One region of the Streptomyces rimosus genome, then DNA from elsewhere that is predicted to be linked to it. Evidence: riboswitches for the same ligand, from Rfam matches in the RefSeq annotation. Region 1 holds a riboswitch; each other region holds the start of a gene.
The links. A riboswitch is a leader RNA that binds a small molecule or an ion and turns the genes downstream of it on or off. The one in region 1 is predicted to bind cobalamin.

Region 1 (7,338 bases):
GGGGGCGGCATCGGTGCGGGTACTCAGAGGGGCGGTGGGCGCGTACTCAGCCGCCCCCGTGCCCGGCCCCCATACGAGTGGCCGAAAGCGTATGGGTAGAGTCCGCCCCTGCCGCGAAAGATCCACCAGGGGGACGCGAGATGAGCACGGTGTGGCTGTACGACCCGAGCCTGCGGGGCGGGCGCTGGGAAGCGCCGCCGGACGGGCGGGTGTTCCGCGAGATCCGGACGACGGTCGGCCAGGCAGCGCCGTACGACCGCAAGGCCGCGCGGACCGTCGCGTACGTCGAGCGGCAGCTGCCGTCCGGAGGCCATGACGCCTACCGCACGGCGCGCAAGGACGGTGTGCGCTCTTTCGCCCTGTGGGAGTCGCCGTATCGGGAGCGGCTGCTGGCACGCGTGGTCACGCGGGCCGCCGCCAAGGGGCAGCCCACGTCCTACGAGGTGCAGGACGCGGACGGCGCGTCCCTGGCGGTCGTCACGCGGACACCCGCCCGGAGCGACGGCGCGGGCCGGACCCGCTGGACGGTGCAGCAGACCGGCCGGGTACCCGCCGTCGGCCTCAAGGGGCGGCTCTTCTGGTGGTGGGTGTGGTGGCTGATCCTGCCCGTGCAGGTGCTCATCGCGGTCGGCAGCCTGGTGTCCGGCAGTGGTGACGGTGCCCGGATGCCGCGCCGTATCCGGTGGTACGCCGGCGGGCGGCGGACCCCGGTCCTGGACTGGGCGAGCGGCGTGGAGGACTTCGAGCTGGACGTACCGGCCGAGGGGTGGGACCCCCGGGTGACCGCCGCCCTCGTCGCCCTGCTGACCAGCCACGCCGGCCTTCTCGGCACGGCGTGGGACGAGGCGGAGCGGTAACGCCGCACTTGCGCGGGGCGCTCGGCCGGTGAACGCTGCAAATCTCCGCCCCCTGAGCGCCTGGTGTCGCCAACCAGCCCCCGCAGCAGAGTTCCGCCCCTCTCTCCTCCCTTCTGCCAAGGTTGCGAAGCCCCGCCACCCCGTACGGCCACTAAGGTGTGCCGCGCGGCAGCGACGGAGGGGGCACCGTGAGCAAGATCTACGCCGGGGCGCGGCTGCGCCGGCTGCGGGAGGAGCGCGGGCTCAGCCAGGCCGCGCTGGCCCGCGTACTGGCCATCTCGCCCAGCTATCTGAACCAGATGGAGCACGACTCGCGGCCGCTGACCGTGCCCGTACTGCTGCGGCTGACCGAGGCGTTCGGGGTGGACCCGGGGTTCTTCGCCGAGCGGGACGCCAGCCGGGTGCTGGCGGACCTGCGCGAGGCGCTGGCCGACGAGCTGGCCGCCGCCCGGGTCTCCCCCGCCGAGCTGTCCGAACTCGCCTCGCGGCAGCCCGCCGTGGCCTCCGTCCTGCTGGGTCTGGGGCGGCGCAACCGGGCGCTGACCGAACGGCTGGCGGAGGTGGCGGAGGGGCGGGACGGGGGTGCCGACCCGGCCGCGCCGCTGTCGCCGCACGAGGAGATTCGCGAGTTCTTCTACCGGCGGCAGAACTATCTCCACGAGGCGGACACCGCAGCCGAGGCGCTCGCGGCCGAACTGGGCATCCGACCCGGCGAGGTGGGACGCGCGCTGGCCGCCCGGCTCACCGAACGGCACGGCGTACGCCTCGTCGACACCCCCGACGGGCCGCTGCACCACTACGACCCGACCGCCCGGGTGCTGCGCCTGTCGGCGGGGCTGCGCCCCGGCCAGCGGGCCTTCCGCATGGCCACCCAGCTGGCGCTGCTGGAGGCCGGTGACGAGCTGTCGCGGCCCGCCTCGGAGGACTTCGAGGAGGGCTCGGCGACCTGGTCACTGGCCCGGATCGGCGTGGCCAACTACTTCGCGGCGGCGCTGGTGCTGCCGTACGGGCCGTTCCACGCCGCGGCCGAGGAGCTGCGGTACGACATCGAGCGGCTGACCGACCGCTTCGGCCTCGGCTACGAGACGGTGTGCCACCGGCTGAGCACCTTGCAGCGGCCGCGCCGGCGCGGGGTGCCGTTCTCGTTCGTGCGGGTCGACCGGGCGGGCAACATGTCCAAGCGGCAGTCCGCGACCGGCTTCCACTTCTCGCGGGCGGGCGGTACATGCCCGCTGTGGAACGTCTACGAGGCGTTCACCGCGCCCAGCCGCATCCATGTGCAGATCGCGGCGATGCCGGACGGCCGCCGCTACCTGTGGACGGCGCGTACGGTCACCCGGCATCGCGGCGGCTGGGGCGATCCGGGCAAGACCTTCGCCATCGGCCTGGGCTGCGAGATCCGGCACGCGTCGCGGCTCGTCTACTCCGACGGGCTGGACCTGGACAACGCCGCGGCGGCCACGCCGATCGGCATGGGCTGCCGGGTCTGCGAACGGCTGGAGTGCCCGCAGCGGTCCGTGCCGCCGCTCGGCCGGGCGCTGGCCATCGACGAGAACCGCAGCACGTTCGTGCCGTATCCGGTGCGGGAGGAGTGAGGCCGGCGGCCGGTCGCTCTGGACTTACTAGGACGTCCAACTATATGTTCGTGAGCACGGCCCGCGGTGCAGGGAAGCCGGTGCGAAACCGGCGCGGTCCCGCCACTGTGACCGGGGAGTGCGCTGCCGAGCAGGACGCCACTGACGCGAACGCGTCGGGAAGGCGGGCGGCGCGCGGTGATCCGGAAGCCAGGATACCGGCCGCGGGTGTTGTTCCGTGTTGTCCACGAGGATGGAGCAGACACGCATGGCACCGGTGCGTACCCACGGCCCAGGTGATCCGGCCCGGCCCGCGGCGCCGCCCGCGGACTGACGGTTCCACGCCTTTCGCGTCCCACGGCCCCGCCGCGTGCCGCGCGCCATCCGCGCCGCCCGCGCGCCCGGCCGTGCCATCCCCGGGTCTCACCTGACGAGAGCAGGCTCCCATGGTCCGAGAACTGACCCATTTCATCGGCGGCAAGCACACACCGGGAACATCGGGTGCTTTCGGCGATGTGTACGACCCCAACACCGGCACCGTGCAGGCCCGCGTCCCGCTCGCGGACCGGGCCGAAACGACGGCCGCGATCGCCGACGCGGCGGCGGCCCAGCCGGAGTGGGGCGAGTGGAACCCGCAACGGCGCGCCCGGGTGCTGCTCGATTTCCTGCGCCTGGTCGAGGGCGAGCGGGAGTCGCTGGCCCGGCTGCTGTCGAGCGAGCACGGCAAGACGATTCCGGACGCGCACGGTGACCTCCAGCGCGGGCTGGAGGTGGTGGAGTTCGCCGCGGGCATTCCGCACCTGCTCAAGGGCGAGTTCACCGACAACGCCGGGACCGGCATCGACGTGCACTCGCTGCGCCGCCCCATCGGCGTGGTCGCCGGGATCACCCCGTTCAACTTCCCCGCGATGATCCCGCTGTGGAAGGCTGCCCCGGCCCTCGCCTGCGGCAACGCGTTCGTGCTCAAGCCGTCCGAGCGGGCGCCGTCGGTGCCGCTGCGGCTCGCCGAACTGTTCCTGGAGGCGGGGCTGCCGCCGGGCGTCCTGAACGTCGTGCACGGTGGCAAGGAACCGGTGGACACGCTGCTGGAGGACCCGCGCGTCGAGGCGCTGGGCTTCGTCGGCTCGACGCCCGTCGCCGCGCGCATCTACGCGACCGCCGCGGCGCACGGCAAACGCGCCCAGTGCTTCGGCGGCGCCAAGAACCACCTGATCGTGATGCCGGACGCCGACCTCGACCAGGCGGTGGACGCGCTGGTCGGCGCCGGGTACGGGTCGGCGGGCGAGCGCTGCATGGCGGTCTCGGTCGCCGTACCGGTGGGCGAGGAGACGGCCGAGGCGCTGGTGGCGCGGCTCAAGGAGCGGATCGGCGCGCTGCGCATCGGCCGCAGCGACGACCCGCACGCCGACTTCGGGCCGCTGGTCGGCCGGGACGCGCTGGACCGGGTGCGCGCGTATGTCGATCTGGGCGTCACGGAGGGCGCCGAACTGGTCGTGGACGGGCGGGACTTCACGCTGCCCGGCCATGAGGACGGCTTCTTCGCGGGCGCCTCGCTCTTCGACCGGGTCACCCCGGACATGCGCATCTACCAGGAGGAGATCTTCGGCCCGGTGCTGTCGGTGGTACGGGCGGCGGACTACGAGGAGGCGCTGCGGCTGCCCACGGAGCACCCGTACGGCAACGGCGTGGCGATCTTCACCCGGGACGGGGACACCGCACGGGACTTCAGCCGGCGGGTGAACACCGGCATGGTCGGCGTCAACGTGCCGATCCCGGTGCCGGTCGCGTACCACACCTTCGGCGGCTGGAAGCGGTCCGGCTTCGGCGACCTGAACCAGCACGGCCCGGACGCGATCCGCTTCTACACCCGCACCAAGACCGTCACCTCGCGCTGGCCCTCCGGGGTCAAGGAAGGCGCGAGCTTCACCATCCCGACGATGGGCTGAGCGCGATGAGCGTCATGACCACCGCCACCACGGCCGCCTCCCTCACCCCGGACCAGCTCGCCATCGTGGAGACGACGCTGGACTTCGCGCAGGAGCACATCGCGCCGCACGCCGTGGCCTGGGACCAGGACAAGCACTTTCCCGTGGACGTGCTGCGCAGGGCCGCCGCGCTGGGGCTCGGCGGGATCTACGTACGGGAGCGGTCCGGCGGCTCCGCGCTGAGCCGGGCGGACGGCGTGCTGGTCTTCGAGGTGCTGGCCACCGCCTGCCCGTCCATCGCGGGCTACCTGTCCATCCACAACATGGTCGCCTGGATGATCGACCGGTACGGCGACGAGGCGCAGCGCGCCCGTTGGCTGCCCGGCCTGTGCTCGATGGCGGATCTGGGCAGCTACTGCCTGACCGAGCCGGGCGCCGGGTCCGACGCGGCGGCGCTGCGCACCCGCGCGGTGCGCGACGGCGACGACTACGTGCTCACCGGCGTCAAGCAGTTCATCTCCGGTGCCGGGACCTCGCGGGTGTACGTGGTGATGGCCCGTACCGGCGAGGACGGTCCCGGCGGCATCTCCGCGTTCATCGTCGAGCGGGACGATCCGGGACTGTCGTTCGGCCCGAACGAGAAGAAGATGGGCTGGAACGCGCAGCCCACCCGGCAGGTGATCCTCGATGAAGTGCGCGTACCCGCCGATCGGCGGCTCGGCGCGGAGGGCGACGGTTTCCGCATCGCGATGAGCGGCCTGAACGGCGGCCGGCTCGGCATCGCCGCCTGCTCCCTCGGCGGCGGGCAGAGCGCCCTGCACGCGGCGCAGGCGTACCTCGCGGACCGGGAGGCGTTCGGCGGACGGCTGCTGGACGCGCAGGCGCTGCAGTTCCGTCTCGCCGACATGGCGACGGAGCTGGCCGCCGCCCGCGCGCTGGTACGGCAGGCGGCCGAGGCGCTGGACCGGGGCGATCCGCAGGCACCGCAGCTGTGCGCGATGGCCAAGCGGTTCGCCACCGACACGGGCTACTCCGTCGCCGACCGCGGGCTGCAGCTGCACGGCGGCTACGGCTACCTGAGTGAATACGGCATGGAGAAGATCGTCCGCGATCTTCGTGTCCATCAGATCCTGGAAGGGACGAACGAGATCATGCGCCTGATCGTGGCCCGCGGGCTGACCGGAGCGGGGGCCGGCGGCAGCAGCCGCACCAAGGCCGGGACGGGGGCCGGCCGATGAGCGACGGCTCCGTACTGCTGCGGACGGAGGGGCGCGCGGCGTACCTCACCCTCAACCGCCCCAAGGCCCTCAACGCCCTCGACCACACCATGGTGCGCCGGATCGGCGCGGCGCTGGCCGGGTGGGAGCACGACCCGGCGGTGGAGACCGTGGTGATCGACGGCGCGGGTGAGCGCGGGCTGTGCGCGGGCGGCGACATCCGCGCCATCCACGAGGACGCGCGGTCCGGCGGCGGCGCGGCGTCCGCCGCGTTCTGGCGCGACGAGTACCGGCTCAACGCCCGTATCGCCCGCTACCCCAAGCCGTACGTCGCCGTCATGGACGGCATCGTGATGGGCGGCGGCGTCGGCGTCTCGGCGCACGGCAGCGTGCGGATCGTCACCGAGCGGTCCAAGGTCGCCATGCCCGAGACCGGCATCGGCTTCGTACCGGACGTCGGCGGTACGTACCTGCTGGCGCTCGCGCCCGGCGAACTGGGCACCCATCTGGCGCTGACCGGCGCGCCGGTCGGGGCCGGTGACGCGCTGCTGTGCGGGCTCGCCGACCACTTCGTCCCGTCGGAGGGGGTGGGACGGCTGGTGGCGGACCTCGCCACCGCCCCGGTGCCCGAGGTGCTGCCCCGCTACGTACGGGACGCGCCGGGCGGCGAACTGGCGGCCCACCGGGAGTGGATCGACCACTGCTACACGGCCGGCACCGTCGAGGAGATCGTGGACCGGCTGCTCGGCAGCGGCGTCCCGGAGGCCAAGGAGGCCGCCGAGACGATCCTCGCCAAGTCCCCCACCTCGCTGAAGGTGACCCTGGCCGCGCTGCGCCGGGCCCGCGATCTGGGGCCGCTGGAACGCGTCCTGGACCAGGAGTACCGCGTCTCGTGCGCGGCGCTGTCCGCGCCGGACCTGGTCGAGGGCATCCGCGCCCAGGTGATCGACAAGGACCGTGCGCCGCGCTGGTCCCCCGCCACCCTCGCCGAGGTCACGGACGAGGACGTGGCCCGGTTCTTCGCGCCGCTCGGCGACGACGAGCTGGGGCTCGCCGACGGTGCCGGTACGCAGGAGGTGCCGTGGTGAGCGCGTCGGCGGACAACGGGACCGGCACGGTCGGCTTCATCGGGCTCGGCAACATGGGCGGGCCGATGGCGGCCAACCTGGTCAAGGCCGGTCACCGGGTGACCGGTTTCGACCTCGTACCGGAGGCGCTGGCGGCGGCCGCCGAGGCAGGCGTGGAGCCCGCCGCCTCGGCGACCGCGGCCGCAGCGGACGCGGACGTGGTGATCACCATGCTGCCCGCCGGACGCCACGTCCTGGCGCTCTACGAGGACGGCGGCCTGCTCGCCGCGGCCCGCCCCGGCACCCTGTTCGTGGACTGCTCGACCATCGACGTGGCCGACGCACGCGCCGCCCACGAGGCCGCCGTACGCGCAGGTCACCAGGCACTGGACGCACCGGTCTCGGGCGGCGTGGTCGGGGCCGGAGCGGGCACGCTGACGTTCATGGCGGGCGGCGGCGCGGCCGAGTTCGCGCGGGCCGAACCGCTGCTCGCGGCGATGGGCCGGAAGGCGGTGCACTGCGGCGCGGCGGGCGCCGGACAGGCCGCGAAGATCTGCAACAACATGATCCTCGGTATCTCGATGATCGGGGTCAGCGAGGCGTTCGTCCTCGGCGAGAGCCTGGGCCTGTCCCATCAGGCCCTGTACGACGTGGCGTCCACGGCGAGCGGGCAGTGCTGGGCGCTCAGCGTCAACTGC
Region 2 (7,338 bases), 1.1 Mb from region 1:
GCGTCCACCTGGCCGTTGGTGTCGCCGGGCACCAGGTTGGTCGCCGCCGCGGTGAAGAAGAGCCGCCGGTTGTCCGCGCTGAGCCGCCCGTCGGAGGACCAGCCGTTGCCCTGGGTCCCGTCGTGCGCGCGGGACACCAGCCGGGTGGTGCCCTTGTCCAGGTCGCGGTCGAAGATGTCGTAGGTGCGATTGGTGTCGCCCGGCACCACGTCGTCGGCCACGGAGGTGAAGACCGCGTGCCGGCCGTCGGGGCTGAGCCGCGGGAACGGCGACACGCCGACCACGGCGCCGGTCGAGCCGAGGCTCGCCACGCTCGTCCGCCCGGTGTCCAGGTCGTGGACGTACATGGGGTCCTGCGGCGGCGGGCGGCGGAAGCCGGGCCCGGCGGGGGTGAGATTCGTCGCCTTGGAGGTGAACGCCACCCGGCGGCCGTCGGCGCTGATCGACGGGAAGGCGGAGGGGCCGTCGGCCTGGGCGCCGTCGCTCGCCACACTGACGCGTTGCGTCGTTTTCTTCTGCACATCGTGGACGAAGATGTCCAGGCGCTCGTTGGTGTCGCCGGGCACCAGGTCCGCGCGGTACGAGCCGAAGGCGAGGTGGCGGCCGCTGCCGCTGAGGGCGAAGTTCTGCACCCCGTAGCCGTACGGGGACGTGCCCGCGCCCGCGGTGGGGCTCGTGGTGCGGCCGGTCAGCCGGTCGTGGACGAAGACGTCGCCCTCGCCGTTGGTGTCGCCGGGCACCAGGTTCGACGCCGAGGAGTAGAAGGCCACATACCGCCCGTCGGCACTGATCTCGGGCGACCCCGACAGGGCGTTGCCACGGGTGCCGTCACCGGCGACGCTGACCAGGTCGACCTTTCCCGTCCGTAAATCCTTGACGTGGACGTCCTGTTGGCCGTTGGCGTCGGCGGGTCCCAGATTGGTGGCTTCCGAGGTGAATGCCACGAACCGCCCGTTCGCGCTGAGCGTCGGACCGCCCGAGAAACCGTTTCCCTGCGTCCCGTCGGCGGCGACACTGACCCGTTCGGTCGCCGGGGCCGCCGGCCGCGCGGCAGCGGCCGTCGCGGGCAGCATCCCCGCCACGGCACACGCTCCGGCCAGCAGCCCCACGGTTCTGGCCACGCCACGCGCAGCACCGTTTCTTCGCATGTTCCCCCTCACATCACGTCCCCCACCCGCCCCGCCGGGCGACGGAGCAGACAAGGAGCCAATACGCTTCAGGAGTCCCGGTCAACGCATCAGGGACATTCCGCGCCACCAATACGCCCCCTGCATCAGCCCCTGTCCAGGAGGGCCGTCAGCCCCCGGCCGCAAGGCCCACAACGGCTCCAGGAAGCCTTCGCAGGGGCCCCGCAGAGCCCCTGCGAACGACGTTGGAACGGCTGCCGAATACCACGGCTCGGGACAACCCCGTTACAACGCGACACAAGATATGGGGGTGGGTGCACGAGGCAGCACAAGATGTATGCTCGTGCTCGCTGTCGTCGCAGGGGAATCCGGTGCGAATCCGGAACTGTCCCGCAACGGTGTACGAAGTGCGGCAATCCGCACCCGTGAGTCCGAAGACCTGCCCGCAGTACGCCCGCGCCACCCCCGGCGCGGTCGTCGATACGTCCGGGCCTCGCGGGTTGGGCCGGTGGACGCTGCGCGGTGTGCCCGCGCGCCCCTCGCCGTGCCAGGGGTGCCGCACGCCCGTACGCGGCCGTCGCGCTCCTCCCCCGGCCCCCGCCGAGTGAGGGAGAGCAGCACGTGACCATCGCGCCAACGGAGCCCGCGTCAACCCAGCAGGTCGTGCAGCCCGCGAAGGACACGAAGCCCCGGCAGGACGCCGGCGGCCGGGCCGGGGACGGCCCCGGCACCGCGCTGCTGCGCACGCTGACCGACCTCACCGCCGACCTGGACGCCACCGACCCCGGCAAGATCGCCGCCGCCGCGCTGCGCGGCCGCCACGCCGGCTCCGACGAGGCCGAGCTGCGCTCGCTGGCCATGGAGGCCGCCGCCGGCCTGATCGGCGACGAGCCGCAGTACTCCAAGCTGGCCGCCCGCCTGCTGACCCGCGCCATCGCGGAGGAGGCGGCCGCGGAGGGGGCGACCGCCTTCTCCGCCTCCGTCGCCACCGGCCACCGCGAGGGTCTGATCGCCGACGACACGGCCGAGTTCGTACGGACCCACGCGGCGCGCCTGGACGCGCTGGTCGACCGGGCCCTGGCGGACGGCGCCGACGACCGGTTCGGCTACTTCGGCCTGCGCACCCTGCACTCCCGCTACCTGCTGCGCCACCCGATCTCCCGGCAGGTCATCGAGACCCCGCAGCACTTCCTGCTGCGCGTGGCCTGCGGTCTGGCCGAGGACCACAGCGAGCGGGCCGTGGACGACGTCGCCGAGCTGTACCGGCTGACCAGCACGCTGTCGTACCTGCCGTCCTCCCCCACCCTGTTCAACTCCGGCACCCGGCACCCGCAGATGTCCTCCTGCTACCTGCTGGACTCCCCACTGGACGAGCTGGACTCGATCTACGACCGCTACCACCAGGTCGCACGCCTGTCGAAGCACGCCGGCGGCATCGGCCTGTCGTACTCCCGGGTGCGCGCCCGCGGCTCGCTGATCCGCGGCACCAACGGCCACTCCAACGGCATCGTGCCGTTCCTGCGCACCCTGGACGCCTCGGTCGCGGCCGTGAACCAGGGCGGCCGGCGCAAGGGCGCGGCCTGCGTCTACCTGGAGACCTGGCACGCGGACCTGGAGGAGTTCCTGGAGCTGCGCGACAACACGGGCGAGGACGCCCGGCGCACCCACAATCTGAACATCGCGCACTGGATCCCCGACGAGTTCATGCGCCGCGTCGAGGCGGACGCCGACTGGTCGCTGTTCTCCCCCAGCGACGTGCCGGAGCTGGTGGACCTGTACGGCGACGAGTTCGACACCGCGTACCGCAAGGCGGAGGCCGCGGGCCTGGCCGTCAAGCAGGTCCCGGCGCGCATCCTGTACGCGCGGATGATGCGCACCCTCGCGCAGACCGGCAACGGCTGGATGACCTTCAAGGACGCCGCCAACCGCACCGCCAACCAGACCGCCGAGCCCGGCAAGGTGGTGCACTCCTCGAACCTGTGCACCGAGATCCTGGAGGTCACCGACGACGGCGAGACCGCGGTCTGCAACCTCGGCTCGGTCAACCTCGCCGCCCACCTCGGCAACGAGGCCAACGGCTGGGAGGAGGCGATGGACTGGGAGCGGCTGGACGCCACGGTCCGTACGGCCGTGACCTTCCTGGACCGCGTGGTGGACATCAACTTCTACCCGACCGAGCAGGCCGGCGCCTCCAACTCGCGCTGGCGGCCGGTAGGTCTGGGCCTGATGGGCCTCCAGGACGTCTTCTTCCGGCTGCGGCTCGGCTTCGACTCGCCCGAGGCGCGCGAGCTGTCCACCCGTATCTCCGAGCGGATCATGCTGGCCGCCTACGAGGCGTCCGCCGACCTCGCCGAGCGGCACGGCCCGCACCCGGCCTGGTCCGCGACCCGTACGGCCCGCGGCGTGCTGCACCCCGACCACTACCCGAACGCCGAGCCGCGCTGGGCGGACCGGTGGGCGGCGCTGCGCACCCGTATCGCGGCGACCGGCATGCGCAACTCGCTGCTGCTGGCCATCGCGCCGACCGCGACCATCGCCTCGATCGCGGGCGTGTACGAGTGCATCGAGCCGCAGGTCTCCAACCTGTTCAAGCGCGAGACGCTGAGCGGCGAGTTCCTCCAGGTCAACGCGTACCTGATCGAGGAGCTGAAGGCGCTGGGCCTGTGGGACGAGCGGACCCGTGACGCGCTGCGCGAGGGCAACGGCTCGGTACAGGAGCTGGACTGGATCCCCGCGGAGATCCGCGAGCTGTACCGGACGGCCTGGGAGATCCCGCAGCGCGCGCTGATCGACATGGCGGCGGACCGTACGCCCTACCTCGACCAGAGCCAGTCGCTGAACCTGTTCATGGCGTCGCCGACCATCGGCAAGCTCAGCTCGATGTACGCCTACGCCTGGAAGCGCGGCATCAAGACCACGTACTACCTGCGCTCGCGGCCGGCGACCCGGATCGCCCAGTCCGCGCGCGGCACGGGCGGGGGCGCGCAGCCCGCTCCCGTACCCACCCAGGCGGCCGACCCCGAGGCCGTCGCCTGCTCCCTGGAAAACCCCGAGTCCTGCGAGGCATGCCAGTAACCATGACCACTACCCCTGAGAAGACCGAGACGTCCGCCGCCGCCTCGCACACCGCCACCACCGGCAGCAAGAACCTCCTCGACCCGGGCTTCGAGCTGACCCTGCGCCCGATGCGCTACCCGGACTTCTACGAGCGCTACCGCGACGCGATCAAGAACACCTGGACGGTGGAGGAGGTCGACCTCCACTCCGACGTCGCCGACCTCGCCAAGCTCTCGCCCGGCGAGCAGCACATGATCGGCCGGCTTGTCGCGTTCTTCGCGACCGGTGACTCGATCGTGGCGAACAACCTCGTGCTGACGCTCTACAAGCACATCAACTCCCCCGAGGCGCGGCTCTACCTGAGCCGGCAGCTGTTCGAGGAGGCCGTGCACGTCCAGTTCTATCTGACGCTGCTGGACACCTATCTGCCCGACCCGGACGACCGCGCCGCCGCGTTCGCCGCGGTGGAGAACATTCCCTCCATCCGGGAAAAGGCCGAGTTCTGCTTCAAGTGGATGGATTCGGTCGAGACCATCGACCGCCTGGAGTCGAAGGCCGACCGCCGCCGCTTCCTGCTGAACCTGATCTGCTTCGCGGCCTGCATCGAGGGGCTGTTCTTCTACGGCGCCTTCGCCTACGTGTACTGGTTCCGTTCGCGCGGCCTGCTGCACGGCCTGGCCACCGGCACCAACTGGGTCTTCCGCGACGAGACCATGCACATGAACTTCGCGTTCTCGGTCGTGGACACGGTGCGCGAGGAGGAGCCGGACCTCTTCGACGAGGAGCTGGAGCGCCAGGTCACCGACATGCTCAAGGAGGCCGTCGAGGCGGAGCTGCAGTTCGGCCGGGACCTGTGCGGTGACGGGCTGCCGGGCATGAACACCGAGTCGATGCGCGAATACCTCCAGTGCGTGGCCGACCAGCGCCTGCAGCGCCTGGGCTTCGCGCCGGTGTACGGCTCGGAGAACCCGTTCTCCTTCATGGAGCTGCAGAACGTCCAGGAGCTGACCAACTTCTTCGAGCGGCGTGCCTCGGCCTACCAGGTCGCCGTCGAGGGCTCGGTCTCCTTCGACGACGAGTTCTGATCCACCGTGCCGGGGCCGGTCCGCAGGTGCGGACCGGCCCCGGCCGTTTCTTTATGTCCGACGAATCCGGACCGGATTTGATGAGTCGATGACAACGCGCCGGCGACGGCAACCCTGCCGTATGCCGCCTGCTCTCCCGTTATATGAAGGGCAGCGAGCAACCGAAAAAGCGGTTCATCGACTATCCCCGCCGGGGCCGTAACGGATGGCGCCGGTGGCTGCCGTCCTGGAGACAGCAGCTCGGCGTCACGGCCATCGGCGCGGCCGGATTCGCCGGGCTCTTCGCCTTCGTGTACGCCCAGGTCGGCATCCCGGACGAGAACGCCGCCGCGCGCCAGGAAGCCACCGTCTTCTACTGGGCGGATGGCAGCCAGATGGTGACCGAGGGTGCCGTCAACCGGCAGAACGTGACCCTCGACCAGGTGCCCGACCCGGTGGAACACGCCGTGATCGCCGCCGAGAACGCGAGTTTCTACTCCGATTCCGGGGTCTCGCTCTCCGGTATCGCGCGGGCCGCGGTGAACATGGCCCAGGGCCAGGACGCGCAGGGCGGCTCCACCATCACCCAGCAGTATGTGAAGAACACGTACCTCTCGCAGGACCAGACGCTCAAGCGCAAGGTGAAGGAGTTCTTCATCGCGCTGAAGCTGGACAACCGCAAGTCCAAGTCGGAGATACTCCAGGGGTACCTCAACACCAGTTATTTCGGGCGGCATTCGTTCGGTATCCAGGCCGCCGCGAACGCGTACTACGGCATTCCGGCCAAGGACCTGGACCCCAGCCAGGGTGCGGCGCTGGCCGCGCTGCTCAAAGGGGCCGAGCAGTACGATCCGGCGCTGAGCGAGGCCAACCACCGGCGTGCGGTGGCGCGGTGGAAGTGGATTCTGGACCGCGAGGTGGAAACCGGTCGGATGAGCCGGGAGGAGCGCGCCCGGTACACACGGTTCCCCGAGCCGCGCAAACCTGTCACCCCGACCAGTCAGAGGGGCCAGACCGGCTATCTCGTCGACGCCGCGAAGAAGTATCTCAAGAGCCGTACCGGCCTGACCGACCGCGATCTCGCACGCGGCGGCTACCGCATTCACACCACCTTCGAGAAGGACAAGGTGACGCGGCTGACGAAAGCGGTGGAGGACGAGCGGCGCCGCAGTATCGACCCGAAGAAGCGGGCCGCCGACGCGCACGTGGAATTCGGTGCCGCGTCGGTACGGCCCAAGGACGGCGCGCTCGTCGCGCTCTACGGCGGTCCGGACGCCACACAGCACTTCGCGAACAACGCGGACACCGCGGGCGTACCGGCCGGCTCGGCCTTCAAGCCTTTCGTGATGGCCGCCGCGCTCCGCGACACCGCGCCCGAGAAGGCCGTCGCCGCGCCCGCTGACGCACCCGCCGCGGGCACGGCCACCGTGCAGGCCGCCGTACCGCCGGACCTGTACGACGGCCTGGTGACCTCCGCACATCCGCCGTTCGTCGCCGCGGGCCGGCGTTTGGGCCTGGAGAAGGTACGGGATCTGGCGATCGAGGCGGGCCTGCACAAGACGAGCCTGGCGCGCCTGGAGCCCACCTTCCCGCTCGGCACCTCCACGCCCAGCGCGATCCGGCTGGCCGGCGCGTACTCGCTCTTCGGCAACGACGGCAGCCGGACCGAGCCGTACTCAGTGACCAGGGTGGAACACGACGGCACGCCGCTGCCGGGCCTCACGCCGCCCGCCCCGCGCCGCGTATTGACGCCCGGGGCGGCGCACGGCATCAACTGGGCGCTCCGGGCGTACGCCGGGAAGACGCTGCCCCCGGAGACCGTGGCGAAGCTGCCGCGCGGCATCTGGGCGGGCGGCACCGGGCCGCAGGACCGCATGCGGTCGGCGTGGTTCATCGGCAACGACGGCACCCGCGGCGGCGGGCTGACCACCGCCGTCACCGTCTTCCGCGCCGAGCCGGGGGCGCCGCGGCTGCTGCCCATGGAGGGCGTGGGCGGCGACATGCGGTTCGGCAACGGCATACCGCCCCGCGTCTGGGCGGCGTACGCCACGGGGTGAGGCGGCGGCCGGGCGCGGCTCAGTCGTTGGCGA
Region 3 (7,338 bases), 6.4 Mb from region 1:
GGACTGGATACGAGCCGCAGAACCCCGACGCGGCCCGGGAGGCCCTGGCCTCCGCACCGGTGCCTGCCCGGCGTCCTGTGCGGCGTCGAGCACGATGGGAAATCGGCGCGGCGGTTTTCCGCCCCCACCACCCTGCGCTCACCGGAACCGCCGCACCAACCCCCACTGCGACTGCTGCCGCGCCTTCGCCTCGTTCGCGTACTCGTCCACGTACTCCTGGCCGGAGAGCTGCAGGATCTCGTACATGATCTCGTCGGTGACGGCGCGCAGCGCGGCGTGTTCGCCGTCCAGGCCGGCGAAGCGGCTGAATTCCAGGGGCTTGCCGAAGCGGATGGTGATGCGCATGGCGCGGGGCAGGCGGCGGCCGGTGGGCTGGGCCTCGAATGTACCGATCATCGCGCAGGGGATCACCGGCACCTGGGCCTTCATCGCCAGCGCGGCCACTCCCGTACGGCCCTTGTAGAGCCGCCCGTCGTGCGACCGCGTCCCCTCCGGGTAGATCCCCAGGACCCGCCCCTTGCGCAGCACCGCCAGCCCGGACCGCAACGCCGCCTGGGCCGCCTTGCCGCCGGAGCGGTCCACGGGGATCTGTCCGATGCCACGGAAGAACGCCGCGGTCAGCCGTCCGCGCAGCCCGGGCCCCGTAAAGTATTCGGACTTCGCCAGAAACGTGACCCGCCTCGGCACGATCACCGGCATCACGAAGTGGTCCGAGAACGACAGATGGTTGCCCGCAATGATCGCCGGGCCCTGCAAGGGCACATGTTCCAGCCCCTCCACCCGCGGTCGGAAGATCAGCCGCAGTAACGGCCCCAGGATCACGTACTTGAGCACCTGATAGAACACAGGGCCTCTCCTCACTCTCCGGAACCGGCTCAACGGCGCTGTTTACGCAGGTCAGACGAGGTGCAGGAGGACGTAGTGTAGATGCAGGGGGGAGGGTTCGTAACCACTCGTGGGGATACCGGTGGGGCGTGGCGCCGGAAGGTGGTGGTGGATGGCCGGGAGGACGCTCGGGCGTGCGCCCTCCCGGCCGTCACAGGTTCCGGCCGTAATCAATCACCGGCTGTCACAGGTTCCGGCCGTAACCAATCACCGGTCGTCACCGGTGCCCGCCATAATCGATCACCACCTGTCACCAGCCCCCGGACATCAGGCCGAAGGAATCTCCGCCCGAACGGTCCGCGCGGCGGCGACCAGGTTTTCCAGCGAAGCGCGGGTCTCGGGCCAGGCGCGGGTCTTCAGGCCGCAGTCCGGGTTGACCCACAGGCGCTCGGCCGGGATCGCGTCGAGGCCCTTGCGCAGGAGGCTCGCCGCCTCCTCGGCACTCGGCACGCGGGGCGAGTGGATGTCGTACACCCCGGGGCCGGCCTCGCGCGGGTAGCCGTGTGCGGCCAGTTCGCGGGCGACCTGCATGTGAGAGCGGGCCGCCTCCAGGCTGACGACGTCGGCGTCGAGATCGTCGATGGCCTGGACGATGTCGCCGAACTCGGCGTAGCACATGTGCGTATGGATCTGGGTACGGTCCCGCACGCCGCTCGTGGTGAGGCGGAACGCCTCGGTGGCCCAGGCGAGGTAGGCGGCGTGACCTGCGGCGCGCAGCGGCAGCGTCTCGCGCAGGGCGGGCTCGTCCACCTGGATGACCGAGGTGCCCGCCGCTTCGAGATCGGCGACCTCGTCGCGCAGGGCCAGCGCCACCTGGCGGGCGGTGTCGCCGAGCGGCTGGTCGTCGCGTACGAAGGACCAGGCGAGCATGGTGACCGGGCCGGTCAGCATTCCCTTGACGGGCCGGTCGGTGCAGGACTGGGCGTACGTCGTCCAGCGCACCGTCATCGGCTCGGGCCGCGAGATGTCACCGGCCAGGACCGGCGGACGCACATACCGCGTGCCGTACGACTGGACCCAGCCGTGCTGCGTGGCGAGGTAGCCGGTCAGCTGCTCCGCGAAGTACTGCACCATGTCGTTGCGTTCGGGCTCGCCGTGCACCAGGACGTCGATGCCCGCCTTCTCCTGGAAGGCGATGACCTCGCGGATCTCGTTCCTGATGCGCTCCTCGTAGCCGGCGGTATCGATGCGTCCGGCCCGCAGGTCGGCGCGGGCGGCGCGCAGTTCGCCGGTCTGCGGGAAGGAGCCGATGGTGGTGGTCGGCAGCAGGGGCAGGCCCAGGTGGGCCCGCTGGGCGGCGGCGCGCTTCGCGTACGGTGCCGAGCGGCGGCCGTCCGCGTCGGTGACGGCGGCGGAGCGGGCGCGTACGGCGGGGTCGTGGGTGATCGCGGAACCGGCGCGGGACGCCAGGTCCGCGCGGTTGGCGGCCAGTTCGGCTGCGATCGTGTGGGTGCCCTGCGCCAGGCCGCGGGCGAGCGTGGCGATCTCGGCAGTCTTCTGCCTGGCGAACGCGAGCCAGCGCAGGATCTGCGGGTCGATGTCGCGCTCGACGGCGGCGTCGAGCGGCACGTGCAGCAGGGAGCAGGAGGCGGCCACGTCGACCCGGTCGGCCAGCCCCAGCAGGGTGCCGAGCGTGGCCAGCGACTTCTCGTAGTCGTTGATCCAGATGTTGCGGCCGTTGACGACACCGGCGACCAGGCGCTTGCCGGGCAGGCCGCCCGCGGCGGCGAGCGCGTCCAGGTTGCCGGCGGCGGCCTCGGTGAAGTCCAGCGCCAGACCGTCGACGGGAGCCTTGGCCAGGACCGGCAGGGCCTCACCGAGCTGGTCGAAGTACGAGGCGACCAGCAGCTTCGGACGGTCGGTGAGGGCGCCGAGGTCGCGGTAGGCGCGCTCGGCGGCGTTCAGCTCGGCCGGGGTGCGGTCCTGGACGAGGGCGGGCTCGTCCAGCTGCACCCACTCGGCCCCGGCCGCGCGCAGATCGCCCAGGACCTCGGCGTACACCGGCAGCAGCCGATCGAGCAGGGTCAGCGGTTCGAAGTCGGCGGCGACTCCGGGGGCGGGCTTGGCCAGCAGGAGGTAGGTGACCGGGCCGACGAGCACCGGACGCGGTGTGTGCCCGGGGGCGAGCGCTTCTTTCAGCTCGCCGACCTGCTTGGCGGAGTCCGCGGCGAAGACCGTGTCGGGCCCCAGTTCGGGCACCAGGTAGTGGTAATTGGTGTCGAACCACTTCGTCATCTCCAGCGGCGCCACGTCCTGCGTGCCGCGCGCCATCGCGAAGTAGCCGTCCAGGGCGTCGGCCTCGACGGCGGCGCGGTGCCGGTCCGGGACAGCACCGACCATGACGCTGGTGTCCAGGACGTGGTCGTAGTACGAGAAGTCACCGGTCGGCACCTCGTGCACACCGGCGTCCACCAGCTGCCGCCAGTTCGCACGGCGCAGGCCCCGCGCGGTCTCCATCAGGGCGTCCGCGGTGACGCGGCCCTTCCAGTAGCCCTCGATGGCCTTCTTCAGTTCCCGGTGCTGACCCTGGCGGGGGTAGCCGTACACGGTGGCCCGTGCTGCCGCGGCTGCGGGCTTCGCTGTCACGGAACTCTCCTTCGCGGAAGTGTTCTTGAGTACGTCCCGGAAACGGGACGAGAACGCGAAGGAACGACGCGTCGGACGAGCCGCGAAGCGTGCGCCGACGCTTCTGCCCGCCTGACATGTACGGTTCCGGACCATGTCCGGAACGCTCCCAACCCGCCCTCGAGGTCTCCGGGAAGACCGCGCACGCATGGACGCGCGCGGGCAACGGGCAGGTCTTCGGACTCGCGGGCACGCCTGCCGGGCTCTCCCGGCGGGCACCTACTGGCCGTCGCTTCCCGGATCCGCGGCCCGGATCCAGTGCGTATGACGGCGGTCGTTCCCGCTCACCGCTGCGGGGCAGTCCCGGATTCCCACCGGGTTCCCTCTTACGACGCGTCTGCCTGGCGGGCAGGGCGAACCAGCTGCACCGGACACAGTAGATCGAGCGGGGCCCGAGCGGACAGCCCTGTTCATATGGCGGGACGGGCTATGAGACGGGGGAACGTCGAAGCCGTACGGACCCGGTGGGGACCGGGTCCGTACGGCTTCGGCTTTGGCGCTGGGGAACCGGGTCCGCACGGCCTCGGTTTCGGTTTTGGCGCTATGTGGCGGAGGGCTCAGCCGGCAGGCGGCTGCGACGTGGCGGAGGAGAACCGGCCGGACGCGAGCTTCCATTCGCGGTGCAGGGTGCCCAGCGGAATGCGTTTCTGGAAGAGCGGAGTGCCGAAGATCGTCAGCTGGGCCTGGAGTGAGCCGCTCAGATCCAGCCCTCCGAAAGCCTTCCAGTCGGCCGTGACCGAACCCTTTCCGTCGGAGGAACCGATGGCCGCGGCACTGGCCTCGCCGCGCAGATACGGAGCGAGATCGGCGCTCACACCGACCGCACCGTACAGGCCGACGCTCGCCTCGGTACCGAGCGTGGCCTTCGCCTGGCCCGACGCCGTCACAGCCGCCTGTACCGGGGTGGAGTGCATGCCGGATTCGCTGACGGGCTTCCAGCCCCCGGCCCAGGAGTAGCTGCCGCCGACCCGGAAGTCGCCCTTGAGGTCCTGCTTGATGTCGACGCTGACCCGGCCGTCCGCCTCGACCGCGAGGTAGCACGTGAGGTCAAGATTGACGACGACCGGGACCGGGCCGACCTGGATGACCGGATCGGCGTGGAGCTTGGCGAACGGCACCCGCATCGGCTTGCCGCTCGCGGTGGAGGCGGCGGCCTGGCCCTTGAAGCGCCACTGGGAGGACCAGTCACCGGACAGCCCGATGAACGCGCCTCCGGGTGCCGTGTGGTTGGCGGGTGCGGGGGAGGGCGTGGCGTGCCCGCGGCTGCCGTCGTAAGTGAACTCCACCTTGGGCGACAGCTGCACGAAGCCGGCGACCGAGGCCGCGGCGCTCGCCGGGGCGTCCTCCGCGGTGGCGACCGAAGCGCCGACGTCCAGGCGCAGACTGCCGAGGGGCAGCGAGGCGCCGTGCGGCCCGAAGCGGCGCTCGCCGTTCTTCGCCCAGGAAACCTTCACCCCCTTGACCAGCGGCTCGACCGAGACGGCAGCCGGATCGACGGGCACCTTCCCGTCGGCCTTGCCCTTGCCCAGCAGCGCGTCGAGCGTGGCCGGCGCGGTGTTGACCTCGGTGCCCTTCGCCGTCGTGCCCCGTACGGCGGTGACCTTGGCCAGGACACCGCTGGGGGCGCCGGGAGCGGGCGCGCTCGCGATGACGTCGCCGACGGCCACGGCCGAGTTCTTCGCGGGAGCGGAGGCGGAGGGAGTGGGGGAGGGGGCGGTGGATGCGGAGCCCGAGGGGGAGGGGCTCGGGAGGTGCTTCGCCGGGCTGACGACGACCGCGCGGCCGCTGCGGCGGTCGTACGAGGCGACCCGTACCGCGGACTTGTACTGCGGGCGTCCGTCACCGGACGGGCGGGCCACGGCCGCCGCACCGGCAGGGCCGGACGACGAGGGAGCCGCACCGACGGCCAGCCGCTGTCCGCCGCTGCCGCCCTTGCCGGCAGTGACGTCGGCGGCGTCATGGCCCTCGGCGGCCTGGGCGGCGGTCGCCCCGGCGCCGGGTTCGACGGACTCGCCGGTGCCGGCGTCGGTACCGGCGCCACTGCCCGACGAACAGCCGGAGGCCAGCAGGGAGATGACGGTCAGGGCAGGTATGAGCGCCTGCTTGGTGATCGTACGCAAGGTGAGCCCTAGAGAATGTGGGGTGGGGCACGCCGTGGCGAAGTCGCCTCCGAAAACGGCGCCTCACAACAATGGGACGGTTGCGAAGAAGTGCGGATGTGCGGAATGGGAGCTGGGTGATCATGCCATGACCGGTGCTCCGGGGCTAATTCGGGCTGTACGCCGGGGCATTGATATGGACCAATGGTGATTTCGCAGTGAACTATCTCGGGGCTGCGGGGTATTCGGCGAGGGGGCCCGGTCCGCTGAACGGTTGAGGGGTCAACGGAATTGGTGTGGGGATTGTGGGGGTGTTCTTGGTGGGGTGATGCGGGGAGGGGCGCGGGGGAGTGGTGTGGGGGCGCGCTTCGGGGGACCGTGCTTCGAGTGGCTGCGCTTCGAGAGGCGGGGCTTCGAGCGGCGGGGCGTATCGCTTGCGGTGCGAGGCGCGACGGGCCCATCCGTACGGTACGAACCTCAGGGGGCGCGCCGAAGGGGCGCCGCTCGACCCGAGTTGCCCGATTGGCGGGCTCCGGGTGGGGCCCGTCTATCTGAGCTGGTGCCCACGCAGCCCGTCGCGGTGAGAGCCCCCGATCCCTGCGCGACCTCCCTGCCTCCCTGTGCCACCCGGCTTCCGGGCCGAACGCTGCGGCCCATCGCCCCGAACTCCTTTGTGCCCATATCACACACCTGCACGCTCACCATGCGCGACAGGGTTGTTTCTCCGGTTTTCCGGCGGAGCCGCCACCGCTTCCGGCACATTCGGTGCATGAACGGTTACGAGGACAGGGTGCCCGGCTACCTCACCTTCCGGGTGGCCCCGCAGGACGGGCCCATCGCCGCCCTGGCGGACCTGGAGGCGTGGCAGGCGCGCGAGCGCTACCCGGAACTTCTGGGGGTGGGGCTGGCGGAGTTCTTCCACGCGAAGGAGCGCGATACCGGCGGCTGGGAACTGTCCGAGTACGGCGCCAGCGAACCGCAGGGCGCCAGGGACTCCCTGGGGTCGCACTTCCGCCTGCGGGCCAAACAGGCCGACGAATCCGGTGACGCGGCGGCGCAGAAGGTGTGGATGGCGGCGGCGTTGCGCATGGACCGGGAGGTCGTTGACGAGATCTGTGTCCGTGGTGAGCGATTCCGTATCGTACGGGCGTCGAAATTCATCCGCATGGGCCGCAGCGGACCCGAACCGCCCCGCCCCTCCGACCCCGACCCCGCGGAGGTCGGCGAGGCGCTGCGCGTGCCGTCCCGCACCAAGGGATTCGTTGTTGATCCTTACGTCAGTACCGGCCTGTCCGACGGCCTTCTGAAACTCGATCTCGTTCACTTCGTCGGGGGTTCTCCCAATACGCCCGCGGAGGTACGCATCGACGCCCTGCGCGCCGCCGAGAAATACCCGGGCGGTGTGCTGCTGCCGGCAGTGTTCATGACCTCGGAACGGGTGGACGGGCAGTGGAGGGCGCAGAATCCGGGGGCTTCGGATTCCACTCCGCAAGGCGCCAGGGACGGGCTGGCCGCATGGCTCCGGGTGATGGCGCCGTTCAATATGAGGCTGTCGGAAGAGGAGCGGGCGGAGTACGCGCGAGCGGCCGATGCGCTGGACGAGAAGCGGAGCAACGGTCTGAGCGTCGATGGGCGCCGGTTCCGTATTACGCGGGTGGAGCGGCTGGTCAGGATCGGCCCCAGCGGCCCGGAGGGCCCGCGGCCCAGCGATTTCGACCCCCAGCCTCCC
Region 4 (7,338 bases), 5.1 Mb from region 1:
TACGGACCTGGTGCACGGTCAGCCGCAGATCGTGCGCGGCCTGTTCGGCGACTTCCGCGGGCAGCGCGCCGTCCGCGCCGGCCCGAAGCCCGGCGCCCGCGCCGTACTCGCCGTCGGCCCAGCGGGCGAGCCGTACGGCACCGGCCAGACAGGCACGGGCCTGCCGCGCCAGTTCGGCGGGCGGCGGCGTGCCCTGCGGCGGCCGGGGCGCCGGTCGGGCGGCCCGGGTGCTCACCGCTCGGCGGGCGGCGGCAATCGGTTGACGGGGGACGAGTCGGAGCCGGGAGTCGCGCGGAGTACGGGACGTCACAGGGGCAGTCTTCCCGTTGACGGCCCGAAAGCCCAATCGGAACGGTCGGTACGTTCCGGGAGAGCGTCGCCCGAGGGGCGCACGAGGGCGTCATCACGGGCCCGTGTGCCGGTCGCCACGGGTTCACGGGCCGGTCACCTGGGACATTCGCGGCCGGTCGGCCGGGCCCACGCTCCCCGCGCTCCCGGTCGTCCGGGTTCTGCGCCCCCGCACTCCCCTCCCCCAGCACCCTCCCCGCCGCCCCCTCACATCAGCGGCGTAAGAAACCGCCGCAACGTTTCCTCATACCTGGCCGGATCCGCGTTCCACATGGCCGCGTGGGGCGCGTGCGGTACCGGGTGAAGGGTGATCAGGTCGGGGCGGCGGGCGGCGAGTTCCCGGGAGGCGGACCACGGGGCGAGGGTGTCGTCGGGGCCGTGGATCAGCAGGGTCGGCACCGTGAGCAGGTCCGGGACCCAGGCGTCGGCCAGCCGGTCGGCGTGCAGGCCGGTGCTGCCCTCGGCGGCGCGTACCGCCAGCGGCAGCAGCGGGCGCGGGGTGCGGCGGGCGGCGGCCAGGGCGCGGACGGTGGCCTGCCAGTCCAGCACCGGCGAGTCCAGGACGAGGCCGGCGATGCGGTCGCGCAGTCCGGAGTTGGCGGCGGCGCGCAGGGCCATGGACGCGCCGGTGGACCAGCCGTGCAGGACGACGCGCTCCGCGCCGTACCGGATCGCGTAGCGGATCGCGGCGTCCAGATCGCGCCATTCGGCGTCGCCGAGGTGGCTGATGCCGTCGGCGGTGGGCGGGGCGCCCGGGTCGTTGCGGTAGGCCGGGTCGAGGACGGGCAGCCGCTGGTCGCTGAGGAACGGCATGAGGACCATGGGGTGCTCGCGGGTGGTGCCCAGGCCGTGCACGGTGATCACCCAGGTCTCCCGGGCGCCCGGCACGAACCAGGCGGGCAGGGCCCCCAGTTCGCCGGGAATGTCGACATCGGCGCAGTCGAGGCCCAGCGCGTCGCGCGGGTTGCCGATGTGCACCTGAGGGGTGAGCCTCATCCGGGCGCCCGGCTGGAGGGTGCCGTGGGTGACCCGCTCCAGACGGCGGACGACCGTGTCGGCCGGATGCGGTACGTCGTCCACGACCGGGCCGACGATCGCATGGGCGCCCGCGCCGGTCAGGCCGTACGTACCGGGCCGCAGCGAGGCGAGGCTGCGGGTGAGTGTGATCCGCCCGGGACCGGTGGAGTGCACCGTGAGCCGGGGGTCGCCCGGCAACGGCCGGTCCGGCGCGGGTTTGAGGACCATGTCGCTGGCGTACCGGCCGGCCGCCACCGCGGCCGCGCCGGCACCGATCACCGTGGTGGCGGCCGCTGCCGCCGCAGTACCCAGACGCATCCTCCCCAGTGTGGACAAGTCCGGCGGCCTCGGCCAGTGGGCGGGAGCGGCCGGGTGACGGCGGGCGCGGCGGCGCGCGGCCGGGCCGGGACGCGGCAGGCGGGGCGGCTGCGGCGGGCGCCGCACGTCAGCCGGGCTGCCCGTAGCCGCGCAGCCGGTCACCGGCCGCGGCGACCTGTTCCGGCGTCAGCAGGGCGGGTTCGCGGCCGGGCAGCGAGCTGGCGGCGAGCCAGACGCGGCACATCCACTCCAGCTGGGCGGTGCGGTCGTACGCCTCGTCAAGGGTGCCGCCGTACACGATGGTGCCGTGGTTCCGCAGGAGGCAGCCGGTGCGGTCGCGCAGGGCGGCGAGCATGTTCTCGGCCAACTCCTCGGTGCCGTACAGGGCGTACGGGGCGACGCGGACGGGGCCGCCGAGGGCCGCGGTCATGTAGTGCACGGGCGGGAGTTCGGTGACGAGGGTGGAGACGGCGGTGGCGTGCGCGGCGTGGGTGTGCACGACGGCGCGGGCGCCGGTGGCGCGGTAGACGGCCAGGTGCATGGGCAGCTCGCTGGTGGGCCGGAGCGTGCCGCGGGCGGGGCGCCCGTCGAGGCCGACCGCGGTGAGGTCGCCGGGCCCGAGCCGGTCGTAGGGGACGCCGCTGGGCGTGACCAGGACGAGGTCGCCGACGCGTACGGAGACGTTGCCGGAGGTGCCGACGACCAGCCCGTCGGCGACCGTGCGGCGGGCGGTGGCGACCAGCTCGTCCCAGGCGCGGTCGATGGCTTCCCGGTCCGTCATGCGTAGGCCCTCCGGTGTGCTGTGCGGGCGCGTCCCCGCCGGGGTGCGCGGGGGTGGTGCGCGGGTGGCTGCGGACACCGTACGGGCCGGGCGCGTGGCCGTGGGGCGGACCCCCGCCTTCCGGTATCCGCCATGTCGGACCGGTGACACCTCGGTGGGGATTGACCGAGCATCGACCGCCTTGTACGGATCACTCGGTACTCTTCCGGAGATTTGTCATGGACGTAGCCATGCCCGTACGCCATGACGCCCGTACGCCGTCATGCCGTACACCGCCACGCCCGCACGTAGCCATGCCCGCACGCAGCAGTTCCCGTACGTCGTCGTCCTGGGGAGATTCCGGGAGGGAACCATGGCCCGTGACCACGATCACCAGCCCGGCCCGCGGCCCGCGGCGGGCGCCCCGCAGCACCCGCGCCAGCCGCGTGCCAGACGCCGCCTCACCGCCGCCACGCTCGCCCTCGGCGCGCTGACCGCGGTCCTGTACACCGCCGTACCCGCACCGCCCGCCGAGGCCGCGGGCAAGCCGCTCGGCCACGACATCTCCTCCCACCAGGGCGCCGTCGACTGGCGGGACGTACGGGCGAAGGGCGGCCGCTTCGTCTACGTCAAGGCCACGGAGTCGAACTGGTACCGCAACCCGCACTTCTCGGGGCAGTACCGCGGCGCGCGCAAGGCCGGTCTGCTGCGCGGCGCCTACCATTTCGGCGTGCCGAACGCGTCCTCCGGCGCCGCGCAGGCCCGGCACTTCCTGCGCCACAGCGGCGGGTGGAGGCCGGACGGCCGGACGCTGCCGCCGGCCCTCGACATCGAGCACAACCCGTACAACTCGGGGCGGGCGTGCTTCGGCATGAGCCGCGCGGCGCTGGTCCGGTGGATCCGCGGGTTCAGCAACGAGGTGCTGCGGCAGACCGGGCGGCGGCCGGTGATCTACACGACGGCGCGGTGGTGGAACGGCTGCACCGGCGGCAGCCGGGCGTTCGCCGCCACCCACCCGCTGTGGCTGGCGAACTGGCACAGCACGCCCGGCAAGCTGCCGGCCGGCTGGGCGTACCCGAGTTTCTGGCAGTACGCGAACCACGGCGCGCTGCCGGGCGACCAGAACAAGTGGAACGGCACGGCCGCGCAGCTCCGGCGCTTCGCCCGGGGCTGAGCCGGGAGACCGGGCGCGGGACGTCATGGGGCCTGGGCATATGCCCCACGGGGTCCGGTACGCCCGGGACACGCGGGGCTCCCGTGCCGATACGTACGGGGCCCGCGTGACGCCTCGGACGCCTCCGCGCTACCCCTGCGGGGGCGTCACCGCGGCGCCCGGCCCAGTTCACCTTCCGTTCACCCGTCGTCCGTACGGTCCCGAGCGTTACTGACCATCGAACTGATTGCCTGGGTGAATGGAACACATCACGCTTCTCATCGGGATCGTGATCGTCACGGCCTTGGTGTTCGACTTTACGAACGGCTTCCACGACACGGCCAACGCCATGGCCACCACCATTTCCACCGGGGCGCTCAAGCCCAAGGCAGCGGTGGCGATGTCGGCGGCCCTCAACCTGCTCGGCGCGTTCCTGTCCGTGGAGGTCGCCAAGACCATCTCCGGCGGCATCATCGACGAGACCGCCGGCATCAGACCAGAAGTGATCTTCGCCGGACTGGTCGGCGCCATCATCTGGAACCTCGTCACCTGGCTCGCCGGGCTCCCCTCCAGCTCCTCGCACGCCCTCTTCGGCGGTCTGATCGGCGCGACCCTGGTGTCCGTCGGCGCGAGCGGCGTGCACGGCGGCGCCGTGGTCATGAAGGTCCTCATCCCGGCCGTCGCCGCGCCGATCGTGGCCGGCCTGGCCTCGATGGCCGCGACCCGGCTGACGTACCGGCTGGCCCGCAACCGCGCCGAGGAGGACACCGCCAAGGGCTACCGCGCCGGGCAGATCGCCTCCGCCGCGCTGGTCTCCCTCGCTCACGGCACCAACGACGCCCAGAAGACGATGGGTGTGATCACCCTGGCGCTGATCACCGGCGGCGTCGTGGCGCCGCACGCCGACCCGCCGCTGTGGGTCATCGCCTCGGCCGGTCTGGCCATCGCGCTCGGCACGTACCTGGGCGGCTGGCGGATCATCCGCACGATGGGCAAGGGCATCACCGACATTCAGCCGCCGCAGGGCTTCGCCGCCCAGACCGGCGCCGCGGCCACCATCCTGGCCTCCTCCCACCTCGGCTTCGCGCTCTCCACCACCCAGGTCTGCTCCGGCTCCGTCATGGGCTCCGGGCTGGGCCGCAAGGGCGGCGTGGTGCGCTGGTCCACGGCGGGCCGGATGGTCGTCGCCTGGGGCCTGACGCTGCCGGCCGCCGGCCTGGTCGCGGCGGGCGCCGCGCTGCTGGCGGACCAGGGCGACTGGGGCATCGCGGCCGTCGCGGTCCTCGCACTCGCCGTCTGCGGGGCGATCTGGGCGGCCTCCCGGCGCAAGCCGGTGGACCACACCAACGTCAACGAGGGACCGGCCGCGGAGCCCGCGGGCGTCGTCACCGCCGCCCTGCAGGCCGTCTCGCCGCCGCCCGCCGGCCCGGTCGGGCCCGTCCCCGCGGCGGCCGAGGCTGTCGAGGCTACGATCCCGGCGCCCGCGATGGCCGACGCGCCGCTCGCCGACCCGGTCGGCGCGGCCCCGGTGATCGCCGACCCGGTGACCGCCGATCCGGTGGCCGCCCACCCGCACGAGACGCACCGGACCAAGCGCCGCGCCAAGGCCGGCTCGGCCGCCGGCTGACCCCGCCGTACGCCTCCCCGGCTTCCACGAAGGAACGAGAACGCAATGAGCATCGACTGGGCAGCGCTCGGCCAGGTCTTCGGCGTCACGCTGGTCGTGACGGTCGGCATCGTGGGCCTGTTCACCCTCGGCATCGTCGGTACGTCCCGCAAGCCGCGCCAGGAGGGCGAGGCGGTGGCCGCCGGCGGGGCGGCGCGGACCGGTGCGTACGCCTGCTTCGCGCTGTGCGCGGCGGCCGTGGCGTACGGCATTTACCTGATCGTCGCCGCCTGACCGGCACCGGCACGGCGCCCCGGGGCGTCCGGTGGCCGCGGCACCCGCCGCGGCCACCGGGCACCCCGTCGCCGTATGCCGGGCCCGGGGCCCGGGGCGCTGTGGCCTTGGACACAGCCGTGAGCGGGCCCCGCGCCGCAGGTCAAGCGCGAGTTGACGGGCTTCGCGGAGCGTGGTGGACTGCCGGAGCCAATCGGCGACAGATGAGGAAGTCCGGTGAGAATCCGGCGCGGTCCCGCCACTGTCACCGGGGAGCGCTCCTCCATCAAGGGCCACGGTCCGCGTCCGGGACGCGGGTTCCGTACGGACTGGAAGGCCGGGGGAAGCGCCGATCCGGGGAGCCAGGAGACTCTCGTCGCCGTACCCGTCGAACCAGGGCGCGGACCCTGAGTGAGGACCTACCGCCATGCCCGGCCGCAGTTCGAGACCTGCTGGACGTACCCCGCTGCCCCTCCGAGGCGCGACGGCGGTCTGATCCGATGCGTGCCGAACACGCCGGCTACGCGTGCGGCGCGGCCCTGGGTTTCCTCGGCGACCTGGTCGTGGGCGATCCCCGGCGCGGCCACCCGGTGGCCGCCTTCGGGCGGGCCGCGGCGGCCGTGGAGCGCCGCCTGTGGCGCGACGACCGCGGGCGCGGGGCCCTGCACACCGCACTGTGCGCGGGCGGAACCGCCGCCGGTGCCGCGCTCCTCACCCGTGCCGTACGCCGCTCCCCCGCCGCCTCCGTGGCGCTGACCGCCGCCGCCACCTGGTCCGTCCTGGGCGGCACCTCGCTGGGCCGCGAGGCGCGGGCCGTCGGCGGGGCGCTCGCCGTGGGCGACCTCGACGTGGCGCGCGAGCGCCTGCCGCACCTGTGCGGGCGCGACCCGCAGGCCCTGGACGGACAGCAGATGGCGCGCGCGGTGGTCGAGTCCGTCGCCGAGAACACCTCGGACGCGGTGGTCGGCGCCCTGGTGTGGGGCGCGGTCGCGGGCGTCCCGGGGCTGCTGGCGTTCCGTGCCGTCAACACGCTGGACGCGATGGTGGGCCACAAATCACCGCGCTACCGCCGCTTCGGGTGGGCCTCGGCCCGCCTCGACGACGTGGCCGGATTCCCCGGCTCCCGGCTGACCGCCGCGCTGGCGGTCCTGGCCGGCCCCGACCGGCGGGGCGCGTGGCGCGCCTGGCAGCAGGACGGCGCATCGCACCCGAGCCCCAACGCGGGCCCGGTGGAGGCCGCGTTCGCGGGCGCGCTGGGCGTACGGCTGGGCGGCACCCTGGCGTACGGCGGCCGGGTCGAGCACCGGCCGGTGCTCAACGGCGGCACCGGGCGCCCCGTCGCGGTGGCGGACATCGACCGGGCCGTACGGCTGTCGCGCCGGGTGAGCGCGCTGGCCCTGGCGGCCACGGTCACGGGCCGTCTGGCGGCCGGTGCGGTACGCCGGTCCCGTACGGCCGGGAGGTCCAAGTGAGCAGCAGCAACGTACGGACGGCGAGGAGTGCCAGGTGAACGGTTCGAGTGGGGCGCCGCTGGGCGGCGGGCTGCTGGTGGCCGGCACCACGTCCGACGCGGGCAAGAGCGTGGTGACGGCGGGCATCTGCCGCTGGCTGGCCCGCAAGGGCGTCAAGGTGGCGCCCTTCAAGGCGCAGAACATGTCGCTGAACTCGTTCGTGACGCGCGAGGGCGCGGAGATCGGGCGGGCGCAGGCCATGCAGGCCGCGGCGGCGCGCGTCGAGCCGAGCGCGCTGATGAACCCCGTACTGCTCAAGCCGGGCAGTGACCGCAGCAGCCAGGTCGTGCTGATGGGCAAGCCGGTGGGCGAGCTGAGCGCGCGCGGCTACCACGCGGGGCGCCAGGAACGG

Region 2: linked by a shared signal. The riboswitch ahead of CP984_RS13245 (ribonucleoside-diphosphate reductase subunit alpha) and the one ahead of CP984_RS08845 (CoA-acylating methylmalonate-semialdehyde dehydrogenase) in region 1 are both predicted to bind cobalamin.
Region 3: linked by a shared signal. The riboswitch ahead of metE (5-methyltetrahydropteroyltriglutamate--homocysteine S-methyltransferase) and the one ahead of CP984_RS08845 (CoA-acylating methylmalonate-semialdehyde dehydrogenase) in region 1 are both predicted to bind cobalamin.
Region 4: linked by a shared signal. The riboswitch ahead of CP984_RS31650 (cobalamin biosynthesis protein) and the one ahead of CP984_RS08845 (CoA-acylating methylmalonate-semialdehyde dehydrogenase) in region 1 are both predicted to bind cobalamin.

The regions. Positions count from the first base shown of each region.
Region 1 covers NZ_CP023688.1:2,145,815-2,153,152, forward strand. Annotated here, with positions in the region: gene CP984_RS08835 (hypothetical protein) at 141-857, shown strand; gene CP984_RS08840 (short-chain fatty acyl-CoA regulator family protein) at 1,046-2,452, shown strand; cobalamin riboswitch at 2,500-2,672, shown strand; gene CP984_RS08845 (CoA-acylating methylmalonate-semialdehyde dehydrogenase) at 2,878-4,377, shown strand; gene CP984_RS08850 (acyl-CoA dehydrogenase family protein) at 4,392-5,594, shown strand; gene CP984_RS08855 (enoyl-CoA hydratase/isomerase family protein) at 5,591-6,661, shown strand; gene mmsB (3-hydroxyisobutyrate dehydrogenase) at 6,658-7,338, shown strand, end outside.
Region 2 covers NZ_CP023688.1:3,251,182-3,258,519, forward strand. Annotated here, with positions in the region: gene CP984_RS13240 (TolB family protein) at 1-1,121, opposite strand, end outside; cobalamin riboswitch at 1,425-1,588, shown strand; gene CP984_RS13245 (ribonucleoside-diphosphate reductase subunit alpha) at 1,749-4,202, shown strand; gene CP984_RS13250 (ribonucleotide-diphosphate reductase subunit beta) at 4,205-5,269, shown strand; gene CP984_RS13255 (transglycosylase domain-containing protein) at 5,413-7,305, shown strand; gene def (peptide deformylase) at 7,325-7,338, opposite strand, start outside.
Region 3 covers NZ_CP023688.1:8,537,511-8,544,848, forward strand. Annotated here, with positions in the region: gene CP984_RS37430 (lysophospholipid acyltransferase family protein) at 139-846, opposite strand; gene metE (5-methyltetrahydropteroyltriglutamate--homocysteine S-methyltransferase) at 1,153-3,471, opposite strand; cobalamin riboswitch at 3,662-3,888, opposite strand; gene CP984_RS37440 (hypothetical protein) at 4,068-5,630, opposite strand; gene CP984_RS37445 (DUF5954 family protein) at 6,379-7,338, shown strand, end outside.
Region 4 covers NZ_CP023688.1:7,254,422-7,261,759, reverse strand. Annotated here, with positions in the region: gene CP984_RS31680 (hypothetical protein) at 1-310, opposite strand, end outside; gene CP984_RS31675 (alpha/beta hydrolase) at 556-1,683, opposite strand; gene CP984_RS31670 (class II aldolase/adducin family protein) at 1,811-2,464, opposite strand; gene CP984_RS31665 (lysozyme) at 2,817-3,617, shown strand; gene CP984_RS31660 (inorganic phosphate transporter) at 3,856-5,223, shown strand; gene CP984_RS31655 (hypothetical protein) at 5,269-5,496, shown strand; cobalamin riboswitch at 5,702-5,848, shown strand; gene CP984_RS31650 (cobalamin biosynthesis protein) at 5,976-6,947, shown strand; gene CP984_RS31645 (cobyric acid synthase) at 7,006-7,338, shown strand, end outside.